2 linked regions of the Verrucosispora sp. NA02020 genome follow. The protein of the gene in region 1 interacts with the protein of each later gene in a pairwise test. Links are inferred from orthologs where the notes say so. Each region holds a gene or a part of one and is shown in the gene's direction. Other genes may lie near its edges. The genes, in order: dnaE and rplL.

Region 1 (16,995 bases):
GGAGATCACCCGCCGGGCCGGACCACCCCCTGTTCGTACGCGAAGACCACCGCCTGCACCCGGTCACGCAGACCCAACTTGGCCAGCACCCGGCTGACGTGCGACTTCACGGTGGCCTCGCCCAGGTGCAGGGCGGTGGCGATCTCGGCGTTGCTGGCTCCGCCGGCCACCAGGACCAGCACTTCCCGCTCCCGGGGGGTCAGGTCGCTCAGTGCCTCCTCCGGGGTGGGACCGCCGACGGTCCCGGTCGCGCCGCCCGGCCGGGCGAACGTGGCGATCACCCGGCGGGTGAGTTCCGGGGCGAGCAGACCGTCTCCCCGGGCCACCACCCGGATCGCGTCGACCAACGACTCCGGCGTGCCGTTCTTGAGCAGGAACCCGCTCGCCCCGGCGCGCAGCGCGGCGAACAGGTAGTCGTCCCGGTCGAACGTGGTGAGCATGAGTACGGCGGGGCCGCCCGGCTCGTCCGTCTCGGTGCTGATCCGGCGGGTGGCCTCCAACCCGTCCACGCCGGGCATCTCGACGTCCATCAGCACCACGTCCGGACGCAGCGCCCGCGCCATGGCGACCGCCCGTTCCCCGTCGGCGGCCTCGCCGACCACCTCGATGTCGTCCTCGATCTCCAGGATCACCCGGAAACCGGTCCGCACCAGGTGATGATCGTCGGCGAGCAGCACCCGGACCGGCGGCGTCGCCCCGGTCACGGCGTGCTCCCGGCCGCCAGCGGCAGCGGGAACCGGACCCGCACCCGCCACCCACCACCGGTACGCGGGCCCACCTCCAGCTCGCCGTCGTGGGTGGCGACCCGTTCCCGCATCCCGACCAGCCCCAACCCGTCGTCGTTCGCCGGGCGGGTGGCCCGTCCGTCGTCAGTCACCTCGACCTCCATCTCCTGGGCCAGATAACGGACCCGGACGTCGAGCAGGGTCGCCCCGCTCGCGTGTTTCAACACGTTGGTCACCGCCTCCTGCACCACCCGGTACGCGGCCTGGGACACCGACTCGGGCAGCGGCGTCGGGTCGCCGTACACGCCCAACGTGGCGTGCAGCCCGGCCTCCCGTGCCCGGTCGACCACGGTGGCGATCCGGTCGACCCCGGCGGGCTGCCCGGTGCCCTCCGGGCCGTTGTCCCGGGCACGCAGCACCCCGAGCATCCGGCGCAGCTCGTCCACCGCCGTCCGGGCCGACTCCTCGATCGAGGTGAGCGCGGTCCGTGCCTTGGCCGGATCCTTGTCGAAGACCCGACGGCACGCCGCCGCCTGCACACCCATCACCGACACGTGGTGGGCGACCACGTCGTGCAGCTCCCGGGCGATCCGGACCCGCTCGCCGACCACCGCGTGCTGCCGGGCCTCCGCCTGCGACCGGCGCAGCCGCTCGGCCTGCTCGGCCAGCTCGTGCTGCCGGCGGGCGGCGATCCAGGCGGTCTCGCCGAAGAAGTACGCGAACCCGAAGAACAACACGTTGATCAGCAGACCGGTGACGATCGCCGCGAGCACCGGCGGCACCGGCCCGAGCGCGTTCTCGAAGGAGTCCGGGGTGATCTCGTCGAGGCTGATCGAGTACGCGATGGCGAGCCAGGCGAACATGGCGGCGATGATGCCGATCCGCAGCCGCCGGGACATCCGGTGGTTCGGCCCCCAGGCGCCGAGCGTGAAGATGGCGGCGAACAGCGCCCACTGGGAGAGCTGCCACTCGGGGACGGCCCGGACCTGCGCACCGATGAACGCGGCGGACACGGCCAGCGTGGTCACGACCGGGTACCGGCGTCGCCAGATCAGCGGCAGCGGCACCGCGACGGTCCAGAGGATCTGTTCGAGCCAGGACGGCGGAGGCCCGAGCAGGAACGTGCCGGTGCTGCGGGCCAGCGTGAGGCTGAACAGGGCGATGACCGTCGCGGCCAGCCCGGCGTAGAGGTCCAGGCGCCGTTGCTCAGGCGTGGGGCCCGGCCGCCGCCAGTCGTCGCTGCTCTCGGTGGTCACCTGCTGAGAATGCCATCCCGCCGCATGGTGGGGCGGCGGGCACCTCCGGCGGCCGGATGAGGGATGTGCCACGCCGGTTACGCTGCCCCAGTGTTGACGCCTGACCTGCCGATCGAGACCGAGCGACTGCACCTGCGGCCCTTCCAGCCGTCCGATCTGACCGGCCTGCACGCCTACTTCGCCGACCCGGCCGCCCACCGCTACCTCTACAGCGAGGCACCCCTCGACCTCGACGGCACCCGCGAGGTGCTGGCGCGGCGGCAGCAGCGGACCGCGCTGCGGGAACAGGGCGACGCGATCCAGTTGGCGGTGGTGCTGCGGGAGACCGGGCAACTCGTCGGCGACGTGCTGTTGTGCTGGACCAGCGCGGAACACCGGCAGGGCGAGATCGGCTACCTGCTGCACCCGGACCACCGGGGACGCGGTTACGCGACCGAGGCGGCCCAGGCCATGCTGGCGCTGGCTTTCGACCGGTGCGACCTGCACCGGGTCGTCGGTCGGTTGGACGCCCGCAACACCGCCTCCGCCCAGGTTCTGACCCGGCTCGGTATGCGGCGCGAGGCGCACCTGCGGGAGAACGAGTACGTCAAGGGGGAGTGGGCCGACGAGGTCATCTACGCGATGCTGGCCCGCGAGTGGCAGGACCGCCGTCCGGTCGCCGCGCCGGTCGCGCCCTGACGGGCCCGACCGGCGGGTGGTGCGGCGGTCAGCCGATGCCGTCGCCGGCCATCGGCGGCAGCGGGCAGTGCAGCAGGCCGCAGATCGTCCGCAGCAGCTCGATCTCCGGCACGGTCATCATCCCGTCGTGGCTGATCACCGCCACCACGGCGGCGACCAGCCGCTCCTTGTCGCCCGGACGTAGTCCGTCCAGCACCGGCCAGGCGGTCTCCAACGCGTGTACGCCGTTCTCCGGCGGCGCGTACGGCAGGGAGGTGCCGGGCAGCAGCGTGGCGACACCGGCCTGGAACGCCTGCTCGGCGGCGGCCCGGTCACCGTGCCCGACCTGGGCCAGGAGGGCGAGCAGGTGGGCCGCCGCGGAACGGGAGTCGGTGAGCGTACGCCGGTCGGTGCGCCACCGGGAGTCCGGCTTGAGTGACTCCTGGATCTCGGCCAGCAGCAGTCGGGAGAGGCAGTACTCGGACACGTTGATCGCGCCGTCGGCGTGGATCAGCGTGAACACGGCCGCCATCAGCGACTCCAGTTCCCCGTTCGTACGGGCGCGCAGGGCCGGGAACGCCAGTTCGGCCAGGGGCAGCCGGAGCATCGGGTGCAGTCCGGCCACCTCGTCGGCCTCCCGCAGGGCGGCGTCGGCCAGCGCCTGACCGTGCTGCCGGGCGATCGCGTCGTACTGGTGCCGCCGTACGTCCGGCTCGGCCGCGAGCAGCAGCCCGAGCACCAGTGGCGCGGCCGAGTCCCGGTTGCGGGCCCGGTCCAGCAGCGGTTGCGGGATGCGGTCGAGGATCGCTGCGGCGTGCGTGTACGCCGTCTCGGTGGGTGCGGCCACCCGGCCCAGCATCTCGGCCGGCGCGACGCGTACCCGGGTGCCCTCCACCGGCAGCGCCGCTGCGGCCGGGCGGGCGGAGTCACGACGGCCCGGCGCGGTGCCGGGACCGCTCGGGGCCAGGCCGAGGGCGATGTCCTCCTGCCGTCCCGACGGCGGTGCGGCGGCCCAGCGCTGGGCGAGCTGCCGCAGCTCGTTCGGGTCGAACGAGGGCTCCAACGCCTGGATCCGCTTGGCCAGCGGCGGGTGGGTGGCGAGCCAGGACGCCCGGCCCGCCTCGCCGAAGAGCATGTGCCCCACCTCGTCGCGCTTGGGCGTGCGCAGCTCGGAGCCGTCGGAGAGGCCACCGATCTTCTTGAGTGCCCCGGCGATGCCGCTGGTCTGCCGGGTGAACTGCACGGCCGAGGCGTCGGCGAGGTACTCCCGCTGCCGGGACACCGACGCCTGGATGAGCCGGCCGGCGAGCACGCCGATGTACCCGGCCACCAGCAACGCCAGCCCGACCAGCATGAACGGCAGGGCACCACCGTTGTTGTTGCTGCGGCTCCGTCCGCCGCCGAGGGCGCCGGCCCGGGCCAGGCCCCGACCGACCACGGTCAGGAACAGGATGCCGAAGAGCAGGCCCATCAGCCGGATGTTGAGCCGCATGTCGCCGTTGACCACGTGGCTGAACTCGTGGGCGATGACGCCCTGGAGTTCGTCGCGGTTGAGCCGTTGCAACGCGCCCCGGGTGACCGCGACGGCCGCGTCGGAGGGGCTCCACCCCGCCGCGAAGGCGTTGATCGCCGTCTCCTCCGGGAGCACGTAGACCTCGGGCACGGGTACGCCGGAGGCCAGCGCCATCTCCTCGACGACGTTGCGCAGCCGCCGCATCTCCGGGTCGGTGGTGTCCGCCGGAACCGGGACCCCGCCCAGCTCACGGGCCACCTTCCCGCCACCGCCGCGAAGCGTGAGCGTCCGCAGCGTCGCGGCCAGCCCGATCGCGGCGACGGTGGCCACGGTGACCATGACAATCATCCCGGCGAGCTGGGGCGGGTTGCTGGTGCCGACGTTGAAGGCGAACACCACCGCGAGGTTCACCACCACCACGATGCCGATGACGGCCAGCACGAACAGCAGGACCAGGCGGGTCGACAGCCGGCGTACCTTGCGCTGTCGTTCGAAGAAGTTCATCGGTGCCTCAGAACGACACCTGCGGGGCGTTGCGCTGCGTCGGGTCGTCCGGCTGGAACAGCGCCGCCGGACCGAACGAGAACATCCCGGCCAGCATGCTCGCGGGGAACACCTCGCGCTTGTTGTTGTAGGCCATCACCGAGTCGTTGTACGCCTGCCGGGCGAAGGCGACCCGGTTCTCCGTGGAGGTCAGCTCCTCCGACAGTTGCATCATGTTCTGGTTGGCCTTGAGGTCCGGGTACGCCTCGGAGAGCGCGAACAGTCGGCCCAGCGTGGCGCTCAGCGCGTTCTCCGCGCCGCTGAGCTGCTGCATCGCCGCCGGGTCGCCGGGCGCGGCCGACGCGGCGGTCTGCGCGTTGACGGCGTTGTTGCGCGCCGAGATGACCGCCTCCAGCGTCTCCCGCTCGTGCTTGAGGTATCCCTTGGCGGTCTCCACCAGGTTGGGGATCAGGTCGTGCCGGCGGACCAGCTGCACGTCGATCTGCGCGAAGGCGTTGCGGTACGCGTTGCGGGCCCGGACCAGCCCGTTGTAGATCGACACGCCGAAGCCGAGCACCGCTACGACGATCACCACCAGACACAGCAATCCGATGATCAGTTCCATGGCCGCTCCCTCGGTTGCACGTCGGTTCCAGCGCTCATGATCGTACGGGCGACGGTCCAGAGCTGCCCGTTCTCCCCTGAGGTGTACGCCCGGTGAGGGCGGGACCGCTATGCGTCCCGCCCTCACCCGACTGTCGGATCAGCGTCCGGCCCGGTACGCCTTGACCGCGCTGTCGGCGACGTCCCAGATGGCGATCACGACGATCACCACGATGCTGATCCGGCTGACCGTGGCGAGGCCGCCGTCGCGCAGCCAGGCGAAACGGTCGACGAACTCCGGGTTGAGCAGCCGCTCGTCCTGGAGCAGCCAGATCGCCGGCACCGCGAAGCCCAGGTTGAGCAGGACGTTGACGCCGACCAGCGGCCAGGTCCACCGGCGGGCCCGGTACTTGGCGAACTCCAGACCGATGCTGGCGACCAGGACCACGAGGAACACCGGCAGCCAGAACGTCCAGAGCGCCGGGTCGAGGATCGGCAGCCGGTCGCCGTCACCGATCACCCGCTGGAACTGCTGCCACGGCAGGAAGGCGATGAACAGGACCAGGAACACGATCGAGGCCACCACGTCGGTGAGGCTGACGTCCCGCTCGACGGGTTCCTCGGGTAGTTGGTCGACGGTCCATTCCGGCAGGTGCAGCGGGGTGCCGAACCGTTCCATCGCCGCGAAGACAAGCGTCACCCAGAAGCCGATGTGCACCGCGACGTTGAACGCCGCCCCGATGCCCTCGCCGACCGCGCCGGCCGGGTTCTCGGCGGTGGTGGCCTCCAGCACGCCCATCAGCACGCCGACGACGGCGGGCACGGTGCTCAGCAGCACGATCATCAGGCGTTGCCAGGCCGGGTAGTACTCCGGGCCGATGAGCTGGAGTCTCCGGTCGCTGTAGCGAGCGGCCAACTGTGCCGGGTTGCCCAGCTCGGTGAGGACCTCGCGCTCGGCGGTGGTGGCGTCGAGCCCGGCGGCGGTCCGGCCGTCGACCATGTCGGCGATCGAGGCGCGCAACTCGTCGGCGATCTCCGCACGCCGTCCGGTCGGCACGGAACGCAGCGTGGCGGCGAGATACCGGTCGGTCAGGGAGGTCGTCATCTCCGGGCTCCTTCGATCAGGTCGGTCAGGGAGGTCTGTACGGCGGAGAGGTCGTCCAGCAGCCGGCGCAGCACCTGCTCGCCGGACTCGCTGGTGCGGTAGAACTTGCGCGGCCGGCTCTCCTCGGTGTTCCACTCGCTGCTCAGCAGCCCCTGCTCCTCCAGCCGGCGCAGCAGTGGATAGAGCGTGTTGGCGTCCACCGGGAAGCCGTGCCCGGTGAGCCGTTGCAGGAGTGCGTAGCCGTAGTCGGGTCGACGCAGCGCGACCAGGCTGGCCACCACCACCGTTCCCCGGCGTAGCTCCTGGAGGTGTGTCCGTAGGACGTCGTCGCTGACCATGCGTCACACGATAGTGTGTGCCACACAGCATTGTCCAGCGCGCAATAGTGTCCGCCACGCGACATGGTGTCAGCGCGAGGCGTTCCTCGCCACAAACGAGACCCCGCCCCCGCCCCGCCCCGCCCCCCCGGCCCCCCGCCCCCGCCCCCCGCTCTGCCCCTGCCCCGTGGGGCTGGCCCCAGTTGATCAAGAAGTTTTGATCACGGAAGGAGGGTGTCGAGGGCGCAAACTCCTTGGTCATCTGCTGCGCCCGCCCACTCTCGGCACAGCGCGCTCTGGTGCAGACGGTCCAGCGGGGAGCTGGCCGTGCCGACCTGACTTCCCGTCGCCAGGCTCTGTGGTTCCGCAGCTCATCGATCATGGAGTCGAGGTCGCGGATATGTACTGGTATGCGCGTTATGGAACTGCCACAACTCCATGATCGGCGGGGCGAGTGGCGGAGTGGTGGGCGGCGGAGTGGTGGGCGGCGGGTGGTGGGAGGTCGGGTGGTGGTGGGCGGGCGGTTGGTCGTACACGGTGATGGGCCTGGTCGACGGGGGCGCGGCCGCTACCTCGTCGGGTCGGTGGGGTCGGCCGCGCGTATCGGGCCAGCATGATCCGCGACACCTCGGCGGACCGGGGGTGCGCGGCGCGCTGGAACGGCCTCCGGCGGCAGGGTTAGGGTTAGCCCCGACCGTCTCGATCATCCGACCCGGGGGGCTCCGTGGGCGATTCGTTCGCGCATCTGCACGTGCACACGGAGTACTCGATGCTCGACGGTGCGGCCCGCCTCAAGGACCTGTTCGCCGAGGTCAAGCGGCAGGGGATGCCGGCCGTGGCGATGACCGACCACGGCAACATGCACGGCGCGAACGACTTCTACAAGCAGGCCATGGCCGCCGGGGTCACCCCGATCCTGGGCATCGAGGCGTACGTGGCGCCGGAGTCGCGGTTCCACAAGAAGCGGGTGCGCTGGGGTCGCCCGGAGCAGAAGAGCGACGACGTCTCCGGCAGTGGCGGTTACACGCACAAGACGATCTGGGCGCGCAACAAGACCGGCCTGCACAACCTCTTCACGCTGACCAGCAAGGCGTACACCGAGGGCTACTTCGTCAAGTGGCCCCGGATGGACGCCGAGCTGCTGGCCGAGTGCGCCGACGGGCTGATGGCGACCACCGGCTGCCCCTCCGGCGAGGTGCAGACCCGGCTGCGGCTCGGCCACGACGCGCAGGCCCTGGAGGCCGCCGCGAAGTACCAGGACATCTTCGGCAAGGAGAACTACTTCCTGGAGCTGATGGACCACGGCCTGGACATCGAGAAGAGGGTCCGGGACGGGCTGGTCGAGATCGGTCGCAAGCTGGGCATCCCGCCGGTGGTCACCAACGACTCGCACTACACGCACGAGGCGCAGTCCGAGGCGCACGACGTGCTGCTCTGCGTGCAGACCGGCAGCAACGTCGCCGACCCGAACCGGTTCAAGTTCGGCGGCAGCGGCTACTACATCAAGTCCGCCGACGAGATGCGCGGTGTGGACGGCTCCGACGTCTGGCTGGAGGGCTGCCGCAACACGCTGCTGGTGGCCGAGCGGGTCGACCCGACCGGGATGTTCGAGTTCCACAACCTGATGCCGCGCTTCCCGGTGCCCGAGGGCGAGACCGAGGAGTCCTGGTTCCGCAAGGAGACCTTCGTCGGCCTGGCCCGCCGCTACCCGCAGGGCATCCCCGAGGGCCACGTCGTGCAGGCCGAGTACGAGCTGGGCGTCATCATCCAGATGGGTTTCCCGTCGTACTTCCTCGTGGTCGCCGACTTCATCCAGTGGGCCAAGAACCAGGGCATCGCGGTCGGCCCCGGCCGGGGTTCGGCGGCCGGTTCGCTGGTCGCGTACGCGCTGGGCATCACCGACCTGGACCCGATCCCGCACGGGCTGATCTTCGAGCGGTTCCTCAACCCCGAGCGCGTCTCCATGCCGGATGTCGACATCGACTTCGACGAGCGTCGGCGCGGTGAGGTGATCAAGTACGTCACCGACAAGTGGGGCGAGGACAAGGTGGCGCAGATCGCCACCTTCGGCACGATCAAGGCGAAGGCCGCGATCAAGGACTCGGCGCGGGTGCTCGGCTACCCGTACGCGGTCGGCGACCGGATCACCAAGGCCATGCCGCCGGCCGTGATGGGCAAGGACATCCCGCTCGAAGGCATCTTCGACCCGAAGCACCCCCGGTATGCCGAGGCCGGCGAGATCCGGGGCATGTACGAGTCCGAGGCCGACGTCAAGAAGGTCATCGACACCGCCCGGGGCATCGAGGGGCTGATCCGGCAGACCGGTGTGCACGCCGCCGGTGTGATCATGTCGGCCGAGCCGATCATCGAGCACATCCCGCTGATGCGTCGGGACTCCGACGGGGTCATCATCACCCAGTTCGACTACCCGACGTGCGAGTCGCTCGGGCTGTTGAAGATGGACTTCCTCGGCCTGCGCAACCTCACCATCATCGACGACGCGGTCAAGAACATCCAGCTCAACCACGGCAAGGAACTCGACCTGCTGGGCCTGCCGCTGGACGACAAGCCCGCGTACGAGCTGCTGGCCCGGGGCGACACCCTGGGCGTGTTCCAACTCGACGGCGGGCCGATGCGGTCGCTGCTGCGGATGATGAAGCCGGACAACTTCGAGGACATCTCCGCCGTGCTGGCGCTGTACCGCCCCGGCCCGATGGGCGTCGACTCGCACACCAACTACGCGCTGCGCAAGAACGGCCTCCAGGAGATCACCCCGATCCACCCGGAGCTGGAGGAGCCGCTGCGGGAGATCCTCGCCCCCACCTACGGCCTGATCGTCTATCAGGAGCAGGTGCAGCGCGCCGCGCAGATCCTCGCCGGCTACACGCTCGGCCAGGCCGACCTGCTGCGTCGGGCGATGGGCAAGAAGAAGAAGGAGATCCTCGACAAGGAGTTCGGCCCGTTCCGGGACGGCTGCCGCGAACACGGCTACTCCGACGAGGCCGTCCAGAAGGTCTGGGACGTGCTGGTCCCGTTCGCCGGGTACGCCTTCAACAAGGCGCACTCGGCCGCGTACGGGCTGGTGTCGTACTGGACGGCGTACCTGAAGGCGCACTACCCGGCCGAGTACATGGCGGCGCTGCTGACCTCCGTCGGCGACGACAAGGACAAGATGGCCATGTACCTGTCGGAGTGCCGCCGGATGGGCATCCAGGTGCTGCCGCCGGACGTGAACACCTCCGCCGGGCCGTTCACCCCGGTCGGCAAGGAGATCCGCTTCGGCCTCGGCGCGATCCGCAACGTCGGCGCCAACGTGGTGGCGGCGATCATGCGGTGCCGCGACGAGAAGGGCGAGTACGCGGACTTCTACGACTTCCTGTCCAAGGTGGACGCGGTGGTCTGCAACAAGAAGACCATCGAATCGCTGATCAAGGCCGGGGCGTTCGACTCGCTCAAGCATTCGCGCAAGGCGCTGCTCACCGTGCACGCCGACGCCATCGACGCGTACGCCGACGTGAAGCGCAAGGAGGCCGTCGGCCAGTACGACCTCTTCGGTTCGGGCTTCGGCGACACCGAGACGGCGACCACCACCACGGTCATGCCCGTCATCAGCGACGGCGAGTGGGACAAGCGCGACAAGCTCGCGTTCGAACGCGAGATGCTCGGCCTGTACGTCTCCGACCACCCGCTGTTCGGTCTGGAACACGTGCTGAACGCGGCGGCCGACTGCACCATCGCCACCCTGTCCGAGGAGGGCACCGTGCCCGACGGCGCGGTGGTCACCCTCGCCGGCATCCTCTCCGGCGTGCAGCGTCGGGTCACCAAACAGGGCCGAGCGTGGGCCTCGGCGACCCTGGAGGACCTGGCCGGTGGGGTGGAGGCGCTGTTCTTCCCGAACACCTACGAGGTGATCGGACAGTACATCGCCGAGGACGCCATCGTGGTGGTCAAGGGCCGGATCGACCGGCGCGACGACACCCCCCGCATCATGGCGATGGACATGCAGTTGCCGGACGTCAGCAGCAACCCGGCGAGCAAACCGGTCACCCTGACGATTCCGGTCAACCGGCTCACGCCACCGCTCGCCGACCGGCTCAAGGAGACCCTGCTGCTGCATCCCGGCGACACCGAGGTGCACGTGAAGCTGCACCGCAGCGGGCGCGTCGAGACCTGGCGACTCGGCCTGTTCCGGGTCGCCGCCACCACCGCCCTGATGGGTGACCTCAAGAGCGTCCTCGGCCCCGCCAACGTGAGCTGACCCTGCTCGGCCTGCACGACACGGGTGCCGGAACGGTTCTCGGAACGCAGGCCCTTAGCGCGGGTCGGGAGCCAGGGCGCGCGGATTGGCGCTGGGGCGCGGGCGTGACCAGGGCTAACGTCGGGGCGTGGAACTGGAACAGGCACAGAAGCTGTGGCAACCACAGCCCGGATGGCTGAACACCGCCAGTTACGGGCTGCCGCCGGACCCGGCGTGGGAGGCGTTGCAGGACGCGCTCGCGGCGTGGCGAGCCGGACGCGGCTCGTGGGAGGGCTGGAGCGAGACGACCGACCGGTCCCGGGCCGCGTTCGCCCAGCTGGTCGGGGTGCCGGTGGCAGACGTGTCGGTCGGCGCCGTCGTCTCCCAGATGCTGGCCCCGGTCGCCGCCGCACTGCCCGCCGGGGCGCGGGTGGTCGTTCCCGAGGTCGAGTTCACCTCCAACCTCTTCCCGTGGCTGGTGCAGGAGGAACGGGGCGTGCAGGTTCGCACCGTACCGCTGGACGGGCTGGTCGACGCGATCGACGACAGCACCGACCTGGTGGCGTTCAGCCTGGTGCAGTCCGCCGACGGGACGGTGGCCGCGTACGACGAGATCGTCGCGGCGGCCCGAGCGCACGGCGCGCTCGTCGTGGTGGACGCCACCCAGGCGTGCGGCTGGCTGCCGTTCGACGCGAGCCGGGCCGACGTGGTCGTGGCCGGCGGCTACAAGTGGCTGATGGGACCGCGGGGCACCGCGTTCGCGTACCTCGATCCGGCCCTGCGGGAGCGGCTGCGGCCCGACGCCGCCGGCTGGTACGCGGGCCGAGACCCGCACGCCTCCTACTACGGGCCGCCGCTGCGGCTCGCCGACGACGCCCGCCGCTTCGACATCTCGCCGTCCTGGTTCAACTGGGTCGGCGCGGCCCCGGCGCTGGAACTGCTGCTGGAGATCGGGGTGCCGGCCGTGTACGCGCACGACGTGGCGCTGGCCAACCGGTTCCTCACCGGCTTGGGGCGACCGCCCGGCGACAGCGCGATCGTCACCGTGGAGGTGCCCGACGCGCAGCACAAGCTGGAACGGGCCGGGGTACGCGCAGCCGTCCGGGCCGGCCGGGTCCGCGCCTCCTTCCACCTCTACACCACCCCCGAGGACGTAGACCTGGCCCTCGACGCCCTGCTGTCCTGATGTAAGGAAGGGCCCCCTGTTACCGCCTGGTGTATAGCAGGGGACCCTTCCTAACGTCGTGGATCCGTCGACGGCCGGCACCCTGTTGGGGGTGCCGGCCGTCGTGGTGGTGTGGGTCAGCTGTTCCAGTGTGCGGCGACGAGGTCGGCGGCCTGTTGTTCCCACTGGGCGTAGTGGTCGGGGAATGCGGAGACCTGGACGGTCTGGGCGGCGACGGTCAAGGGCATGTCCTGCCAGCCGTCGACCTGCTTGAGGCCCTTGAGGAAGGCGAGGGTGGAGTATTCGGGGTCGGTGATCTGTTCGACGGTGCCCCAACCGGAGGAGGGGCGCTGCTGGAACAGTCCCTGGGAGTCGTGGTCGTTGCGGGCGCCGAGGTGGCCGAGGTTCTGCAGCTTGGACTCCTGGAATGCGGTGCCGATGGCGATGACGGCGGCGCGTTCGTTCATGTCGGCCTTCTTCGTCGCGGCGATGATGGCCTTGGCGTTGGCGATCTGCTCGTTGTCGAGGTCGATGTGGGACTGGGTGCCCTGCACGCCGTGCGGGATGAGGGTGGTGGTGTCGGGCTTGTCGGCCTGGATGGCGGCGGTGATGGGGTTGGTCGGTGTGGTGTCGGTGGTGCTGTGGTTGAGGGGTCCGGCGGCGAGGCCGCCGGCGACGGTGAGTCCGGCGATGGCGAGGACGCTCGTCGTGGTGGTGTGGGTCAGCTGTTCCAGTGTGCGGCGACGAGGTCGGCGGCCTGTTGTTCCCACTGGGCGTAGTGGTCGGGGAATGCGGAGACCTGGACGGTCTGGGCGGCGACGGTCAAGGGCATGTCCTGCCAGCCGTCGACCTGCTTGAGGCCCTTGAGGAAGGCGAGGGTGGAGTATTCGGGGTCGGTGATCTGTTCGACGGTGCCCCAACCGGAGGAGGGGCGCTGCTGGAACAGTCCCTGGGAGTCGTGGTCGTTGCGGGCGCCGAGGTGGCCGAGGTTCTGCAGCTTGGACTCCTGGAATGCGGTGCCGATGGCGATGACGGCGGCGCGTTCGTTCATGTCGGCCTTCTTCGTCGCGGCGATGATGGCCTTGGCGTTGGCGATCTGCTCGTTGTCGAGGTCGATGTGGGACTGGGTGCCCTGCACGCCGTGCGGGATGAGGGTGGTGGTGTCGGGCTTGTCGGCCTGGATGGCGGCGGTGATGGGGTTGGTCGGTGTGGTGTCGGTGGTGCTGTGGTTGAGGGGTCCGGCGGCGAGGCCGCCGGCGACGGTGAGTCCGGCGATGGCGAGGACGCTGTTGCGCAGCATGGTGTTCATGGGGGTAGCTCCATTCGGGGGTGGGACACCGCAGGGGGGTGGCGGTGCCGACGCCGTCAGGCGCTGGTGGCTTTGTTGGGGGTGGCCCTGGCTGGCGGGGCGTGGTGGCCGCTCGCGGTGCCGGGTCCAGGTGTAACGACTGGCGGAGGCGGGCCATTCCCGTGGGGATCCGGCGTAGCCGTACTCGGGCGTTGGCCCTGCGTGCCCAGTCCCCGATTACAACGTCCTCCGCCCGCCACGAATTCCGCCGCCCTGATGCCAGGAGCCGACAAAAGCCTCATAAGCGGCGCCTGGTCAGGCATGCCCACCGGAGGTGGGTTGATTTGTTGTCGCTATGGCAGCAACAAATCAACCCACCTCCTCGCTTCTCCCGTGCCCACGCGCCGAGGCGTTAAGAGGGGACCCTTCCTTGCGTCGGGGGTCCAGCGGGGTGGGGGTGGGTGCAAGGAGGGGTCCCCTGCTAACGCCTGGTGTATAGGAAGGGTCCCTTCCTTGCATCCGGCCCGGCGGGGGTTGCGGAGTGCGGGGGGAGGGGGTGATCGGGGTCACAGTGAATACGGATCGGTTCCGTATCGAAATTGGGGGGCCTAGGCTCGGGGGGGATTACGGTACTTGGCCGTATCGAAATGTGAAGGGTGTCGGGGGATGCAGCCGAACGAGAACACCGGGCACCCGAGGCGGTGGGCGATCCTGGCAGTGCTGGTGATCAGCCTGCTCGTCGTCGTCCTGGACAACACGATCCTCAACGTCGCCCTGCGTACGCTGGCCGACCCGGTGCACGGGCTCGGGGCCACCCAGGGTGAACTGGAGTGGTCCATCAACTCGTACACGCTGGTTTTCGCCGGGTTGCTGTTCACCTTCGGCGTGTGGGGTGACCGGGCCGGGCGGCGGCGGATGCTGCTGATCGGGCTGGTCCTCTTCGGACTGGCCTCGCTGCTCTCCGCGTACGCGCAGAGCCCGACCCAGCTGATCGCGGCCCGCGCACTGATGGGGGTCGGCGGCGCGGCGATCATGCCGGCGACCCTGTCGATCATCTCGAACGTCTTCGACCCGAGGGAGCGGGGACGGGCCATCGGTATCTGGGCCGGCGCGGTGGGGCTGGCGGTGGCGATCGGCCCGGTGCTCGGCGGACTGCTGCTGGAGCACTTCTGGTGGGGCTCGGTCTTCCTGATCAACGTGCCGGTGACGGCGCTCGGCGTGGTCCTGGTAGCGCTGTTGGTGCCCGAGTCGCGGGACCCCGCGCCGGGGCGCGTCGACGTGGTCGGTGTGCTGCTCTCGGTCGTCGGTCTGGTGACCCTGACGTTCGGCATCATCGACGGCGGCGAGCACGGCTTCGGTCGCCCGCTGGTCTGGGCCACGATTCTCGGCGGCCTGGCGGTGCTGGCCTGGTTCGTCGCGTACGAGCGGCGCAGCAGCCACCCGTCGCTGGACGTACGACTGTTCCGGGTGCCGCGTTTCGCCGCGCCGGTGGCGATGATCGGGCTGGTCTTCTTCGCCGCCATGGGCGTGATGTTCTTCAGCTCGTTCTATCTGCAACTGGTACGCGGCTACAGCCCGTTGCAGACCGGCCTGCTCTTCCTGCCGTTCGCGGTGGCCCAACTGGTCTTCGCGCCCCGTAGCGCCACCATGGTCCGCCGGTACGGTGCACGGGCGGTCTCGGCGGTGGGACTGCTGTTGACCACGGTGTCGTTGGGCGCGTTCGCCTTCGTCGACGCCACCACGCCGATCTGGGTGGTGCTGGTCGTCTTCTTCCTGCAGGGGACCGGGATGGCGAACATCATGCCGCCCGCCACGGAGTCGATCATGTCGGCGCTGCCCCGGGAGAAGGCGGGCGTCGGTTCCGCCGTCAGCAACACCATCCGCCAGGTGGCCGCCGCGCTCGGTGTCGCGGTGATCGGCTCGGTGCTGGCCGCCGGGTACCGCACCGGCATCGCCCCGACCGTGGCGGACCTGCCGGCCGAGGCACGGGCGGCGGCCGGGGAGTCGATCTCCGGCGCGTACGGCGTGGCCGGTCAGCTCGGACCGGCGGCGCCGCAGGTGATCGCGGCGGCCGACGACGCGTTCGTCTCGGCCATGCACCTGTCTGCGGTACTCGCCGCGCTGGTCGCGGCGGCCGGTGTCGCGGTGGCGCTGCGCTGGATGCCGGGGCGGGCCGCCGCCGCAGCGCCGACGCCGGTCGGCGAGCCCGAGTTGGCCGGTACGCCCTGATGTCAGGAACAATGCCGGCATGACGAGCAGCGCGGACGCCCCGCGACCGCCCGGTCGGCCGCGGAGCGTCCGCGCGGACGAGGCCATCGTCGAGGCGACCCTGGATCTGCTGGCGGAGGGCAGCACGATCGAGGCGATCTCGGTGGAGGCGATCGCCGCCCGGGCCGGAGTCGGCAAGGCCACCATCTACCGACGATGGCCGGGCAAGAACGCGCTGCTGAGCGACGCGTTGCGGACGCTCAAGGGCGACCCGCCGCAGCCGACTGGTCGGTCCGTCCGCGAGGACCTGATCACCCTGGTCAGCGCCATCGGGCATCACATCGACCCGCGCGCGGCGAAGATCATGCCGTGTCTGGTGCCGGTGGTGAAACGAGACCCCGAGCAGTACGCGCTCTACCAGAACATCATCGAGCCGCGCCGCGCGGTGATGCGGGAGGTGCTGCGACGCGGCGTACGCGACGGTGAACTCCGCGCCGACCTCGACGTCGAGGTCACCATGGCCATGCTCACCGGCCCGATGCTCATCCAGCGGGTGATGAACTGGAACCCGGACCTCGACACGACGACCCTCCCGGAGAAGGTCGTCGACCAAGTGCTGGAGGGCATCACCGCCCGCTGACCACAAGCCGGAACCTCGCCCGGACCACGGCACGGCCCCGACCACGGGCCGGTCCGGAAGTACGGCACGGTCCGCAGTGCGGCGCGGCGGGACGCGTTGGTACGAGAGGACGGCTCACGACCCGCCGCAACGCCCGTGACCTGCGCGGATCGGTGTGAGCTGATGTCGGGCACCGGGGCGATCGAAGGCGGCCTAGACTACGGGCGTCCCGCGGCGGTCGGGACGAATGCCGCGGTCTTCGGAGGTCTCCGTGTCGACGCCCATCACCACCACCCTGGCTCTCGGCCCGGACTGGCTCGATCCGGAGTGGTTGATCTCGACCTTCGGGTTGATCGGCATCCTGGTGATCGTCTTCGCCGAGTCGGGCCTGCTGATCGGGTTCTTCCTGCCGGGTGACTCGTTGCTGTTCACCACCGGCCTGCTGGTCGCCGACGGCCAGTACCTCAAGTATCCGCTGTGGCTGGTGTGCCTGCTCATCACCATCGCCGCCATCGCCGGGGACCAGGTGGGATACCTGTTCGGCCGCAAGGTCGGGCCGGCGCTGTTCCGGCGCCCGAACTCGCGACTGTTCAAGCAGGAGAACCTGCTCAAGGCCCATGACTTCTTCGAGAAGTACGGTGCCCGGTCGATCGTGCTGGCGCGCTTCGTGCCGATCGTCCGGACGTTCACCCCGATCGTGGCCGGGGTGAGCCGGATGAACTACCGCACCTTCGTCATCTACAACGTGGTGGGCGGCATCCTCTGGGGCACCGGCGTGACGGTGCTCGGCTACTTCCTGGGCCAGATCCCGTTCGTCAA
Region 2 (11,275 bases), 3.9 Mb from region 1 along the record:
GTTCAGGTCGCTAGGGGAGCCATGACGCCTCGCCCCCGCCCCATCCGACGGCGGACGGAGTACGCCTGGCTGGTCACCGGGCCGTTGGCGCTTGGTGCTGTCGTCTTCTCACTGATCCTCGGGCTGACGACGTCCCCCTCCCTGGGGGACTGGCCGATGACGTTGCTGCTCACGGCGGCGATGGTGGCCGCCGCACTGCCGACCATCAACGTCGTGGTGCGGCGTCAGGCGCTCGCCGCCACGCCGACCGAGATCCCGTTGGTCGTCGCCCTCTATCTGCTGCCGCCGCTGTCGGTGGTGCTGGCGTACACGGCCGCCGCCATCGTGGTGCAGATCCGCCGCAAACTGCTGCCGGCGAAGTTCTGGTTCAACGTCGCGCTCGCGGCGATAGCGACATCTCTGGCGACCGTGGTCTACCACGTGTTGCCGCAGCCGGGTGGCGTCGGTCCGGGTACCTGGGCCGTGCTGACCGTCGCCGTGGGTACGCACACCCTCGTCGCGTTGGCCGCCGTGGTCGCGGTGGTCTCCGTGGTGCAGGGCTGGCAGGCCGGGCGGGAGATGCTCCGGGCGGCGCCGCCGATGCTGCTCGCGGTCACGATCAACCTCGCCATCGGCCTGGTGATCATCATCGCGCTGGAGGGCACGCCCTGGGCGGTGTTCCTCTTCGCCGGTCTGGGCATCGCCTTCGCGCTGGTCTACGGCTCGTACGCCCAGTTCTTCCGGCAGCACCGCACGGTCGCCGAGATGTACGAGTTCACCAAGGGGATCACCGAGAGCGGACCGGACGGCAACCTGATCGACGCGTTGCTGGTCCGGATCCGCAGCCTGATGCAGGCGGAGTCCGCCACCCTCTGGTTGCCGGCCCAGGGCCGCCACCCGGAGGTGCTGCTGACCGCCCAGGAGGGCAAGCCCGGCCTGCTGGACTCCACGCACAGCCCGGCCGCGTTGCGGGACGTCGCGGTGGCCCGGCAGGAGACCGTGGCGGTCAGCAGTCGGCTGGGCGGCGACGACCTGGAGTTGCGCGACACGCTGGAGTCGACCTCGGTCAAGGACGTGATCGTGGTGCCGCTGCGGTCCGGCAAGGCGGTCATCGGCACCCTTGAGGTGATCAACCGGCTCGGCGACACCAACTCGTTCCGGGCCGCGGACGTGACCGTCTTCGAGACGGTCGCCGCCCACGCGGCGGTCGCGCTGGAGAACTCGCGCCTGGTCGACCGGTTGCGGCACGACGCGTACCACGACGGGCTCACCAAACTGCCCAACCGCCGTCGGATCCTCGGCGCGCTGACCGAGGCGGTCCGGATCCGGGCCCCCGGCGAGGTGGTGGCGCTGCTGCTCTTCGACGTCGACCGCCTGCGCCAGGTCAACGAGTCCCTCGGGCACGCCGCGGGGGACAAGGTGCTGGTCGAGGTCGCCGACCGGCTGCGTGGATGCGTACCGTCGGCGGCCCTGGTCGGTCGGGCCGGCGGCGACGAGTTCCTGGTGACGTTGCGTCTGGAGAGTGCCGAGGCGGCGGTGGAACTCGCCGGCCACCTGCGCGAGCAGATCCGGGACGAGATGGTCTTCGACGCCCTCACGTTGGACGTGGACACCGCCGTCGGCGTGGTGGTGCATCCGGATCACGGCAGCGATCCGGCGACGTTGCTGCAACGGGTGGACGTGGCGGCGTCGGCCGCCAAGTCAGTCCCCGGCAGCGTGCAGCTCTACACACCGGCCCTGGAGTCGCGTGCGCTGCACCGGCTGGGTCTCGCCGGCGACCTGCGCAGCGCCCTGGAGAACGGCGAACTGGAGATCTACTACCAGCCGAAGGTGACGCTGCGCGACCGGCGTCTGGTGGGAGTGGAGTGCCTGGCCCGGTGGGAGCATCCCACCCACGGCACGGTCGCCCCACAGGACTTCGTCGCGGTGGCCGAACACACCGGCCAGCTCGGGCGACTCACCGAGTTCGTGCTGCGGGAGGGGCTGCGCCACAGCCGTGACTGGGCGCACGGCGGCCAGTCGCTCGCCGTCGCGGTCAACATCTCCGCGCGTACGCTCAACGACCAGCACTTCCCGGAGCGGGTGCGCGAGTTGCTGGCGGAGTACGACGTACCGGCGCAGCTGTTGACCCTGGAGATCGAGGAGGCCGGGGTGCTGGACGGCACCGACCGGCCCATCCCGACCCTGCGCCGCCTGCGGGACCTCGGTGTACGGCTCTCGGTGGACGACTTCGGCACCGGCAGTTCCTCGCTGGCCCACCTGCGCCGGTTGCCGGTGCACGAGGTGAAGGTGGACCACTCCTTCGTCCAGGGCATGGCGACCGATCCCGGTGACCTGGCGATCGTCAACGCCGTGGTGACCCTCTCGCAACAGTTCGGCCTGACCGTGGTGGCCGAGGGAGTGGAGAGCGAGCTGACCCTGGAACTGCTCCAGGACATCGGCTGCGAGATCGGCCAGGGATTCCTGTTCAGCCGCCCGCTGCCGTACGAGCGGCTGGAGGCCTGGTTCGGCGCCCAGGTCGACCCGGAGTCGATCACCGACAACGAGCTGCCGCGCCTGCGAGTGGTCCCCTGAGCTGGGTGTCCGACGTCCCCGGGGATCCGATTTCACCAGCGCGGTAGGGCCGTGTACTCTTACCTCTGCCGCGGCCACCGAGTGATCGCGCAGGCCCCCTTAGCTCAGTCGGCAGAGCGTCTCCATGGTAAGGAGAAGGTCTACGGTTCGATTCCGTAAGGGGGCTCAGAGGGTCCGGCTGGGCCCACCACGGCGGTGTAGCTCAGATGGTAGAGCAAGCGGCTCATAATCGCTGTGTCGCCGGTTCAAGTCCGGCCACCGCTACTCTCGTCCGTCCGGAGCATTCCGGCGGTCGGTGGCACGGGCGCCTTGGGCGCCCGCTTTGCGTGTCCGCCCTTGTGGTGCGTACGCTGTAGCGCTGTAGTTGTATCCGTTAGCGAGGAAGGCACTCCGCCGTGGCGAAGGCGACCGATGTCCGGCCGAAGATCACTTTGGCGTGTGTGGAGTGCAAGGAGCGCAACTACATCACGCGCAAGAACCGCCGTAACGACCCGGACCGCATCGAGCTGAAGAAGTTCTGCCCCCGGGACGGTCGGCACACCGTTCACCGCGAGACCCGCTGACCCGTCCGGGCCGACTCGGCCCGGGTCGACGCGTACCACGATCGCCGGTTCGTGCGGCGGCGCGGCCCTCGGGCCGACGTCGACCGCGCGGATCGGCGTTCGTGCGTTGCGTGTAGGTTCGCGACATGTCCCTGGACCACTCCTTCGTCGGCCGCAGTTTTCCGCCGACCGCCCCCTACCAGGTGGGCCGCGAGAAGATCCGTGAGTTCGCGACGGCGATCGGGGCCACCGATCCCGCCTACCACGATCCGGAGGCGGCCCGTGCCCTGGGCCATCCGGACGTGGTCGCGCCGCCGACCTTCCCCGTGGTGATCACCATGGCCGCCAGCCGTCAGATCGTCGAGGACCCGGCCCTCGGCGTCGACTACAGCCGGGTCGTCCACGGCGACCAGCGGTTCGCGTACACCCGCCCGGTGGCGGCCGGCGACGAGCTGGTCTGCGTCAACGTCGTGGAGGACATCACCAGCCGGGGTGGTCACGAGTTCCTGACCACCCGGACCGAGGTCAGCACGACCGCCGGCGAGCCGGTGGTCACGGTCTGGTCCAAGCTCGTCGTACGCGGGGAGGCCTGACATGGAGCTGACCACCCAGACGTTCCGAGTGACCCGGGCGGACCTGGTCCGCTACGCCGGCGCCTCGGGCGACTTCAACCCGATCCACTGGAACGACAGGTTCGCCACCAAGGTCGGTCTGCCGGGCGTGATCGCGCACGGCATGTTCACCATGGCGCTGGTCGGCAGGGCCGTCACCGCCTGGGCCGGTGGACCCGACGCGGTGGTCGACTACAACGTCCGGTTCACCCGTCCGGTGGTGGTGCCGGACGACGACCAGGGCACCGAGATCGTGGTGACCGCAGTCGTCCGCGAGGTCACCGATGCGGGCCTGACCAGGCTCGACATCACCGCCACCTGTCAGGGCGAGAAGGTGTTGTCGCAGGCGCGGGCCATCGTGCGGACGACGGGCTGACCGGCACCGCTCGCCGCGATCGGCAGACCGGTTGGGAAAGTCGGGTCCCTACCCGTACACTGGTCCGCCGTGGGGCAAGTGACTCCTGCCTGGTCGTGTGACCGGGTGGGACGAACGTTGCCACACAGGGGTGTAGCTCAATTGGCAGAGCAGCGGTCTCCAAAACCGCAGGCTGCAGGTTCAAGTCCTGTCACCCCTGCGCCTCAGGCCTGACCGTTCCGTGGGTCGCGTCACCGCTCGGTGGCGTGCGGCCCGTGGTGGTGGCATCGGCGGAGAGGTTCCGAGGCATCGGGGCCCCTCCGGTTGATCCGCCGGCCGCGGCCCGTCCCGGGACGGTTGGTCCGGCCGGCGTGACCAGCGCCGCGTACGCGTACCGCGTGCGACCCCGACATCCCGCGACGGAGGGCGAAGTGGCCGACAACAAGCGGCGCGGCGAGGACGCCGACGACGACCGCCTGAACGACGAGGTGGTCAACGACGGTGACGGTGCCGACGACGACGCCACCGACGCGGACGATCTGGTATCGCGGGGCGGCACCGCCACCCGCGAACGGGCGAAGGCGGATTCCGCCGACAGCCGGTCGAAGACGCGTGCCGATGCCGACAAGGTGGGCCTGTTCGGCCGCGTCGCGCGTTTCATCCGCGAGGTCGTGGCCGAACTGCGTAAGGTCATCTGGCCGACGCGCAAGGAGCTGCTGACCTACACGGCCGTGGTGGTCGCATTCGTCGCGATGATGCTGACGATCGTGGCCGGCCTTGACTACGCCTTCGCGAAGGGCGTGTTGTGGGTCTTCGGCAACCCCAGCTGACCGGCTGACTGTGCCGATAGTGACGGAAGTGAGCAAGCGTGCCTGAGTACGACGAGACCGCCGAGACCCCGGACGAGCAGTCCACGGTGGCGACGGCGGCGAACGACGAGTCGGTCGAGGCCGCCAGCGAGCCGGAGTTCGCGACGACGGAGCCCGCACCCGACGAGGACTACGACCCGGTCGCGGAGCTGCGGCAGAAGCTGCGCTACGCGCCGGGCGACTGGTATGTGGTGCACTCGTACGCCGGCTATGAGAACAAGGTCAAGACCAACCTCGAGACCCGGATCACGTCCCTCGACATGGAGGACTACATCTACCAGGTCGAGGTGCCGACCCGGGAAGAGGTCGAGGTCAAGAACGGCAAGCGGTCCCAGGTCCAGGCGAAGGTCTTCCCGGGCTACATCCTGGTCCGGATGGAGCTGACCGCCGAGTCCTACTCCTGCGTGCGCAACACGCCCGGGGTGACCGGCTTCGTGGGTGCCACGGACCGGGCCGACCGTCCGGCCCCGCTGAGCCTCGACGAGGTGCTGAAGTGGCTGGCGCCGTCCGTCGAGACCGAGCAGAAGAAGGCCAAGCCGGAGATCAAGGTCCTCGACTTCGAGGTCGGCGACTCGGTGACGGTCACCGACGGCGCCTTCGCGTCGCTGCCGGCCACGATCAGTGAGATCAACGCCGACCAGCAGAAGCTCAAGGTGCTGGTGTCGATCTTCGGCCGGGAGACGCCGGTGGAGCTGAACTTCAACCAGGTCGCCAAGATCTGATCGCATCGACCGTCGGCGACGGCCCAGAGGGTCGTCGTCGGCGGTCGCCGTCGTTCGTCTGGCCCGTCCCGCCCCCGTCGGGCAACCTCTGTGGGCGGGTGGATTCCGACCTGCGCTACCCTAGAACGTCGCCGCCGTCCCACACGCGCTGACCGTGCGCGCTCGACGGCGACGTCGGTGCGAACAATTCCCAGTTCCAAGCCCCAGGAAGTGACATGCCTCCGAAGAAGAAGCTCGTCAAGACGTTCACGCTTCAGCTGCCGGCGGGCCAGGCCACCCCGGCGCCGCCGGTGGGCCCTGCGCTCGGTCAGCACGGCGTGAACATCATGGAGTTCTGCAAGTCCTACAACGCGCAGACCGAGTCGCAGCGGGGCGATGTCGTCCCCGCCGAGATCAGCGTGTACGAGGACCGGTCCTTCACCTTCGTGCTGAAGACCCCGCCCGCCGCCCGGCTGCTGATCAAGGCCGCTGGTGTGGCGAAGGGCTCGGGCGTCCCGCACACCCAGAAGGTCGGCTCGGTGACCCGCGCCCAGCTGCGTGAGATCGCCGAGAAGAAGATGGCCGACCTCAACGCCAACGACCTCGACCAGGCTGAGAAGATCATCGCCGGCACCGCCCGGTCGATGGGCCTGAACGTCACCGACTGATCTCGGTCACCAGCGACCCGTACGGATCGTGGGAGGGCGCGCGAGCACCGCGGCCCGCCAGAAACCACAGGAGTAGACAGAAATGCAGCGCAGCAAGAGCTACCGCAAGGCCGCCGAGGTCATCGACCGGTCGAAGCTCTACACCCCCGCCGAGGCCGTGAAGCTGGCCAAGGAGACGACCAACGTCAAGTTCGACGCCACGGTCGAGGTCGCCATGCGCCTCGGCGTCGACCCCCGCAAGGCGGACCAGATGGTCCGCGGCACGGTCAACCTGCCGCACGGCACCGGTAAGACCGCCCGCGTGATCGTCTTCGCCGCCGGCGCGAAGGCCGAGGAGGCCGTCGCCGCCGGTGCCGACGAGGTGGGTACCGACGAGTTGGTCGCCCGGATCCAGGGCGGTTGGTTGGACTTCGACGCGGCGATCGCCACGCCGGACCAGATGGCCAAGATCGGCCGGATCGCGCGGATCCTGGGCCCGCGCGGTCTGATGCCGAACCCGAAGACCGGCACGGTGACCATGGACGTCACCAAGGCGGTCGCGGACATCAAGGGCGGCAAGATCACCTTCCGGGTGGACAAGCACTCCAACCTGCACCTGATCATCGGCAAGGCCTCGTTCTCCGAGACCCAGCTGGTGGACAACTACGTGGCGGTCCTGGACGAGGTGCTGCGGGCCAAGCCGTCCGCGGCGAAGGGCAAGTACCTCAAGAAGGTCACCCTCACCACGACCATGGGCCCGGGCGTGCCGATCGACCCGAACCTGGTGAAGAACCTGCAGGAGGGCTCGGCCGACAGCTGAGCAGGACGAACGCCTCGAGGGGCCCCGCCACACGACCGTGGCGGGGCCCCTTCACCGTGACCGAGGTGGCAAGCTCGCCTGATGCGACTGGAGGACGTCTGGCTGCGGTACCGCCGTCCCGGTCCCTGGGTGCTTCGATCGGTGACGATCGAGATCGCGCCCGGCGAGGCGGTGGTGGTGCACGGGCGCAACGGCGCCGGCAAGTCGACGCTGCTGCAACTCGTCGCCGGGATCCTGCCGCCGTCCCGGGGGCGGGTGCGCGATCGACCGGCCGTGGTGGGCTGGGTACCGGAACGTTTTCCCGCCGACCAGCCCTTCACCGTCGAGGGATACCTCGACGCGGCAGCCCGGGTGCGTGGACTCGCTCGTGACGAGGCGGGCCGGGCGGTGCACCACTGGGTCGAGCGCCTCGGTCTCGGACCCTTCCGGGCCAGCCGGCTGCCCCAGCTCTCGAAGGGCACCGCGCAGAAGGTCGGTCTGGCCCAGGCACTGCTGCGCCCGCCGGGACTGCTCGTCCTCGACGAGCCCTGGGAGGGCCTGGACGCCGCTGCCCGCGAACTGGTCCCCGAGGTCGTGGGCGAGGTGCTGGCCGAGGGCGGTGCGGTACTGGTCAGCGATCATCGCGGTGAGACGGCCCGCCTGCCGGGTGCCCGGCAGTGGACCGTCGACGGTCAGACGGTGGCCGAGGGGCCGTGGGCCGGTGCGGAGGCCACCGTCGTGGTGGAGGTGGCGGTCCCGGCTGCCGACGTCGCCGACGCCGTGCGCCGGCTGCGCGCCGACGGTCACCGCGTCCTCCGGGTACGCGGACACGACGCGTCGTCGGAGGTCACCGAGTCGTTGGCCGGGGCGGCCTCCGAGGTGGCGCCGTGATCGCGCTGGTCCGGTTCCGGCTCGCGGGCTTCCTGCGTACCGGACGGGCGCTGGCACCGGTCCTGGCCGGCCTGCTCGTGTTGGGCATCCTCTACGGCGGTGGCCGCGCCGAGCCGGCCGAGGCCTACGGCGTGTCGGCGGTGGTCCTCTTTCCGGTCCTGGCCTGGCAGACCAAGATCCTGCTGGACGTGGAGCCGGACGCTCAGCGTCGGCTGGCCGTGGTCGCGCTCGGGCCGACGCGGGAGTGGGCGGCCGGACTGCTCGCCGCGGCGACCGCAGGTCTGGGTCTGATCGCGGTCGCGCTGGTGATCCCGTGGCTGCTCGGCGGGATGGCCGTGCCGACCGGACCGGACGACCGGTCCATCGTCGCCGGCCTGGCACTCGGCCTCTGGGCGCACCTGATCGCCCTGCCGGCTGCCGTGGCGCTCGGTGCCCTCGCCGGCCGGGCGGTCACGCGCAGCGCCGGGTACGGCGTCGCGGTGCTCGTCCTCGGTGTGGTCCTCGCCCTGGTGTTCGGCCGCGTCGACCCGGCGCTCCGGTGGCTGGCCCCGCCGTTGCTGACCACCGCGCGGGCGCTGGCGGGGTCCCTGTCGTGGGCGACCGGGGTGCTGGTGACCGCCTGGGCGCTCGGTTGGGCGGCCGTGCTTCTGGCGGGTTGTCGGCGTGCCCGCCATCGACGTGCCTGACGTTCACCGTCCGTGGTGACCGAGCGCACTCCGGGGCGATTTGGCGGCTACCGGGAGTAGGGCGTAACCTAGGCCGCGAAGTTCCACCCAGAGACCGCTGGTCACCGTGCTCCGGCACGGTCGAAGGTCCGCGAAGACGGGCGACCCGCGTAGGGCGGCAAGCGAAAACTGGCAGAGTCCCCGTGGTCCGCCGACTGCGATGATCTCCGCCGACCTCGCCCCGTGCGCCCTGCGCCGGGGCTTTTCTGTTGCCGCGATGCCTCCGTCCCCGTCACAGGCGCCTGTCTGCGACGGTGACCAGCCTCGAGTAACGAGAGAGGAGGGACATGGCGGACAAGCCGATCCGGGCCGACAAGGCCTCGGCCGTTGCTGAGCTGACGGAGAACTTCCGCAGCGCGGGTGCCACCGTGCTGACCGAGTACCGCGGTCTGACGGTTTCCCAGCTCACCCAGCTGCGGCGCTCGCTCGGCAAGGAGACCACCTACACCGTCGCCAAGAACACGCTGGCCAAGCGTGCTGCGGCAGATGCGGGTATCTCCGGCCTCGACGAGCTGTTCACCGGTCCTACCGCGCTGACTTTCGTTTCGGGCGACGTCGTCGAGGCGGCGAAGGGGCTTCGCGACTTCGCGAAGTCCAACCCGAAGCTCGTCATCAAGGGCGGCGTCTTCGAGGGCAAGGCCATTTCCGCGGCCGAGGTCACGAAGCTCGCCGACCTGGAGTCCCGTGAGGTGCTGCTGGCCAAGCTGGCCGGCGCGATGAAGGGCAACCTGAGCAAGGCCGCGGCCCTGTTCCAGGCCCCGCTGTCGAAGACCGCCCGTCTGGCGGCCGCCCTGCAGGACAAGAAGCGTGAGCAGGAGGGCGCCGAGGCGGCCTGAGGCCGCGCGGCGCACCCACGTTCTTAGTTAACCATTCAGAAAGGACGCCAGATATGGCGAAGCTCAGCACCGAAGAGCTGCTCGACGCGTTCAAGGAGATGACGCTGATCGAGCTCTCCGAGTTCGTGAAGCAGTTCGAGGAGACCTTCGAGGTCACCGCCGCCGCCCCGGTCGCGATGGCGGCGGGCCCGGCCCAGGGTGGCGCTGCCGCCGAGGCCGAGCCGGAGAAGGACGAGTTCGACGTCATCCTCGACGCCGACGGTGGCAAGAAGATCCAGGTCATCAAGGTCGTGCGTGAGCTGACCGGCCTGGGCCTCAAGGAGGCCAAGGACCTGGTCGAGGCCGCGCCGAAGGCGATCCTCGAGAAGGTCAACAAGGAGGCCGCCGACAAGGCCAAGGCCAAGCTGGAGGGCGAGGGCGCCAAGGTCACCCTCAAGTGACCTGAGCCTCACCCGGGCGTACCGGCTCACGTGAGCCGGGGCACACCCACATCGCGGCGGGCGACGATCCGGATCTCGGATCGGCGCCCGCCGTGTGGTTTCACTGCCCGGAACCGGTCATGAGCAGGGCGTGTGCATCGCGGCGGGCGCGGGCCCGAACGGCAGTGGTTTCGCCCGTGGGTGGGAAAGACCGTCGGATGGCGGCACCGGGCCTTGACGCGACCATGGACTCCCAGGCACGCTGACATCAGCAAGACCTTCCGCGCTTGCGACGGCCACCGGCTGGGTATGAAGCGGCAGCACCACCGCCGCAGACATCTGGGCGGCCCGGCAGGGACGTTGCGTTCCGAGCGGCCCGGTGTGACCCGTTTCCAGGGTCCCGAGGCTCGTTCCGCAACTTCCTGCGGGGTGGGCTGGACAGCGGTTAGCCTCTCGGCTACACTGCTAGTTTGCGCTGCCTTCCGACTTGACCCCTGCTCGGAAATGTCCGTTTGTGGATATTTTCTGGTGGGGTCATTGGAGTGCACGCGTACCAGCCGTTCTGCAGCACCGGTCCTCGGAAGGACGCATCTTGGCAGCTTCCCGCCCTGCGAAGACCAGTCGTACGTCGAGCGCATTCGCTCCCCGCCGAGTTTCCTTCGGTCGGATCACCGAACACCTCGAGGTCCCCAACCTCCTTGCCATTCAGAACGAGTCCTTCGACTGGCTCGTCGGCAACGAGGGTTGGCAGGGCCGGTCGGCGGACGACCCGCACGCACGCTCGGGTCTCGCGGAAATCCTCGACGAGATCAGTCCCATTGAGGACTTCTCTGGCACCATGTCGCTTTCCTTCTCGGCACCGCGCTTCGACGAGGTCAAGGCCTCGATCGAGGAGTGCAAGGAGAAGGACCTGACCTACTGCGCGCCGCTCTTCGTGACCGCGGAGTTCACCAACAACACCACCGGCGAGATCAAGAGCCAGACGGTGTTCATGGGTGACTTCCCGATGATGACGCCGAAGGGCACCTTCATCATCAACGGCACCGAGCGCGTCGTGGTCAGCCAGCTCGTCCGCTCGCCGGGCGTCTACTTCGACAAGCAGCCGGACAAGACCTCCGACCGCGACCTCTCCAGCGTCAAGGTCATCCCCAGCCGGGGTGCCTGGCTGGAGTTCGACATCGACAAGCGCGACACGGTCGGCGTACGCATCGACCGTAAGCGTCGGCAGGCCGTCACGGTCCTGCTCAAGGCCGTCGGATGGTCGGCCGAGCGGATCCGCGAGAAGTTCGGCTGGTCCGAGCTGATGATGACCACGCTCGAGAAGGAC

Evidence for each region.
Region 2: the proteins of dnaE (region 1) and rplL interact in binary tests that used the Escherichia coli proteins (3 or more experiments, as listed by UniProt). The link is inferred for Verrucosispora sp. NA02020 from one-to-one orthologs.

What each region holds. Positions count from the first base shown.
Region 1 is NZ_CP054923.1:2,437,490-2,454,484, forward strand. Bases 6,985-11,117 are described here. They hold dnaE (DNA polymerase III subunit alpha), read left to right. Parts: upstream 6,985-7,383; coding sequence 7,384-10,917; downstream 10,918-11,117. Other genes in these bases: HUT12_RS10750 (aminotransferase class V-fold PLP-dependent enzyme), read left to right, coding at 11,045-11,117. Outside these bases: HUT12_RS10710 (response regulator transcription factor), read right to left, coding at 6-704; HUT12_RS10715 (sensor histidine kinase), read right to left, coding at 701-1,981; HUT12_RS10720 (GNAT family N-acetyltransferase), read left to right, coding at 2,072-2,659; HUT12_RS10725 (M48 family metallopeptidase), read right to left, coding at 2,688-4,655; HUT12_RS10730 (LemA family protein), read right to left, coding at 4,663-5,259; HUT12_RS10735 (permease prefix domain 1-containing protein), read right to left, coding at 5,398-6,342; HUT12_RS10740 (PadR family transcriptional regulator), read right to left, coding at 6,339-6,680; more of HUT12_RS10750, read left to right, coding at 11,118-12,082; HUT12_RS10755 (hypothetical protein), read right to left, coding at 12,199-12,786; HUT12_RS10760 (hypothetical protein), read right to left, coding at 12,783-13,370; HUT12_RS10765 (MFS transporter), read left to right, coding at 14,016-15,578; HUT12_RS10770 (TetR/AcrR family transcriptional regulator), read left to right, coding at 15,598-16,197; HUT12_RS10775 (DedA family protein), read left to right, coding at 16,448-16,995. UniProt on the Escherichia coli protein: DNA polymerase III is a complex, multichain enzyme responsible for most of the replicative synthesis in bacteria. This DNA polymerase also exhibits 3' to 5' exonuclease activity. The alpha chain is the DNA polymerase catalytic subunit.
Region 2 is NZ_CP054923.1:6,386,171-6,397,445, reverse strand. Bases 8,536-11,275 are described here. They hold rplL (50S ribosomal protein L7/L12), read left to right. Parts: upstream 8,536-9,582; coding sequence 9,583-9,969; downstream 9,970-11,275. Other genes in these bases: HUT12_RS28490 (DNA-directed RNA polymerase subunit beta), read left to right, coding at 10,541-11,275; rplJ (50S ribosomal protein L10), read left to right, coding at 8,981-9,529; HUT12_RS28505 (hypothetical protein), read left to right, coding at 8,536-8,654. Also shown: HUT12_RS28565 (bifunctional diguanylate cyclase/phosphodiesterase), read left to right, coding at 22-2,553; rpmG (50S ribosomal protein L33), read left to right, coding at 2,949-3,116; HUT12_RS28545 (MaoC family dehydratase N-terminal domain-containing protein), read left to right, coding at 3,242-3,688; HUT12_RS28540 (MaoC family dehydratase), read left to right, coding at 3,690-4,082; preprotein translocase subunit SecE, read left to right, coding at 4,493-4,891; transcription termination/antitermination protein NusG, read left to right, coding at 4,930-5,652; rplK (50S ribosomal protein L11), read left to right, coding at 5,868-6,299; rplA (50S ribosomal protein L1), read left to right, coding at 6,382-7,098; HUT12_RS28510 (ABC transporter ATP-binding protein), read left to right, coding at 7,180-7,968; more of HUT12_RS28505, read left to right, coding at 7,965-8,535. UniProt on the Escherichia coli protein: The binding site for several of the GTPase factors involved in protein synthesis (IF-2, EF-Tu, EF-G and RF3). Is thus essential for accurate translation.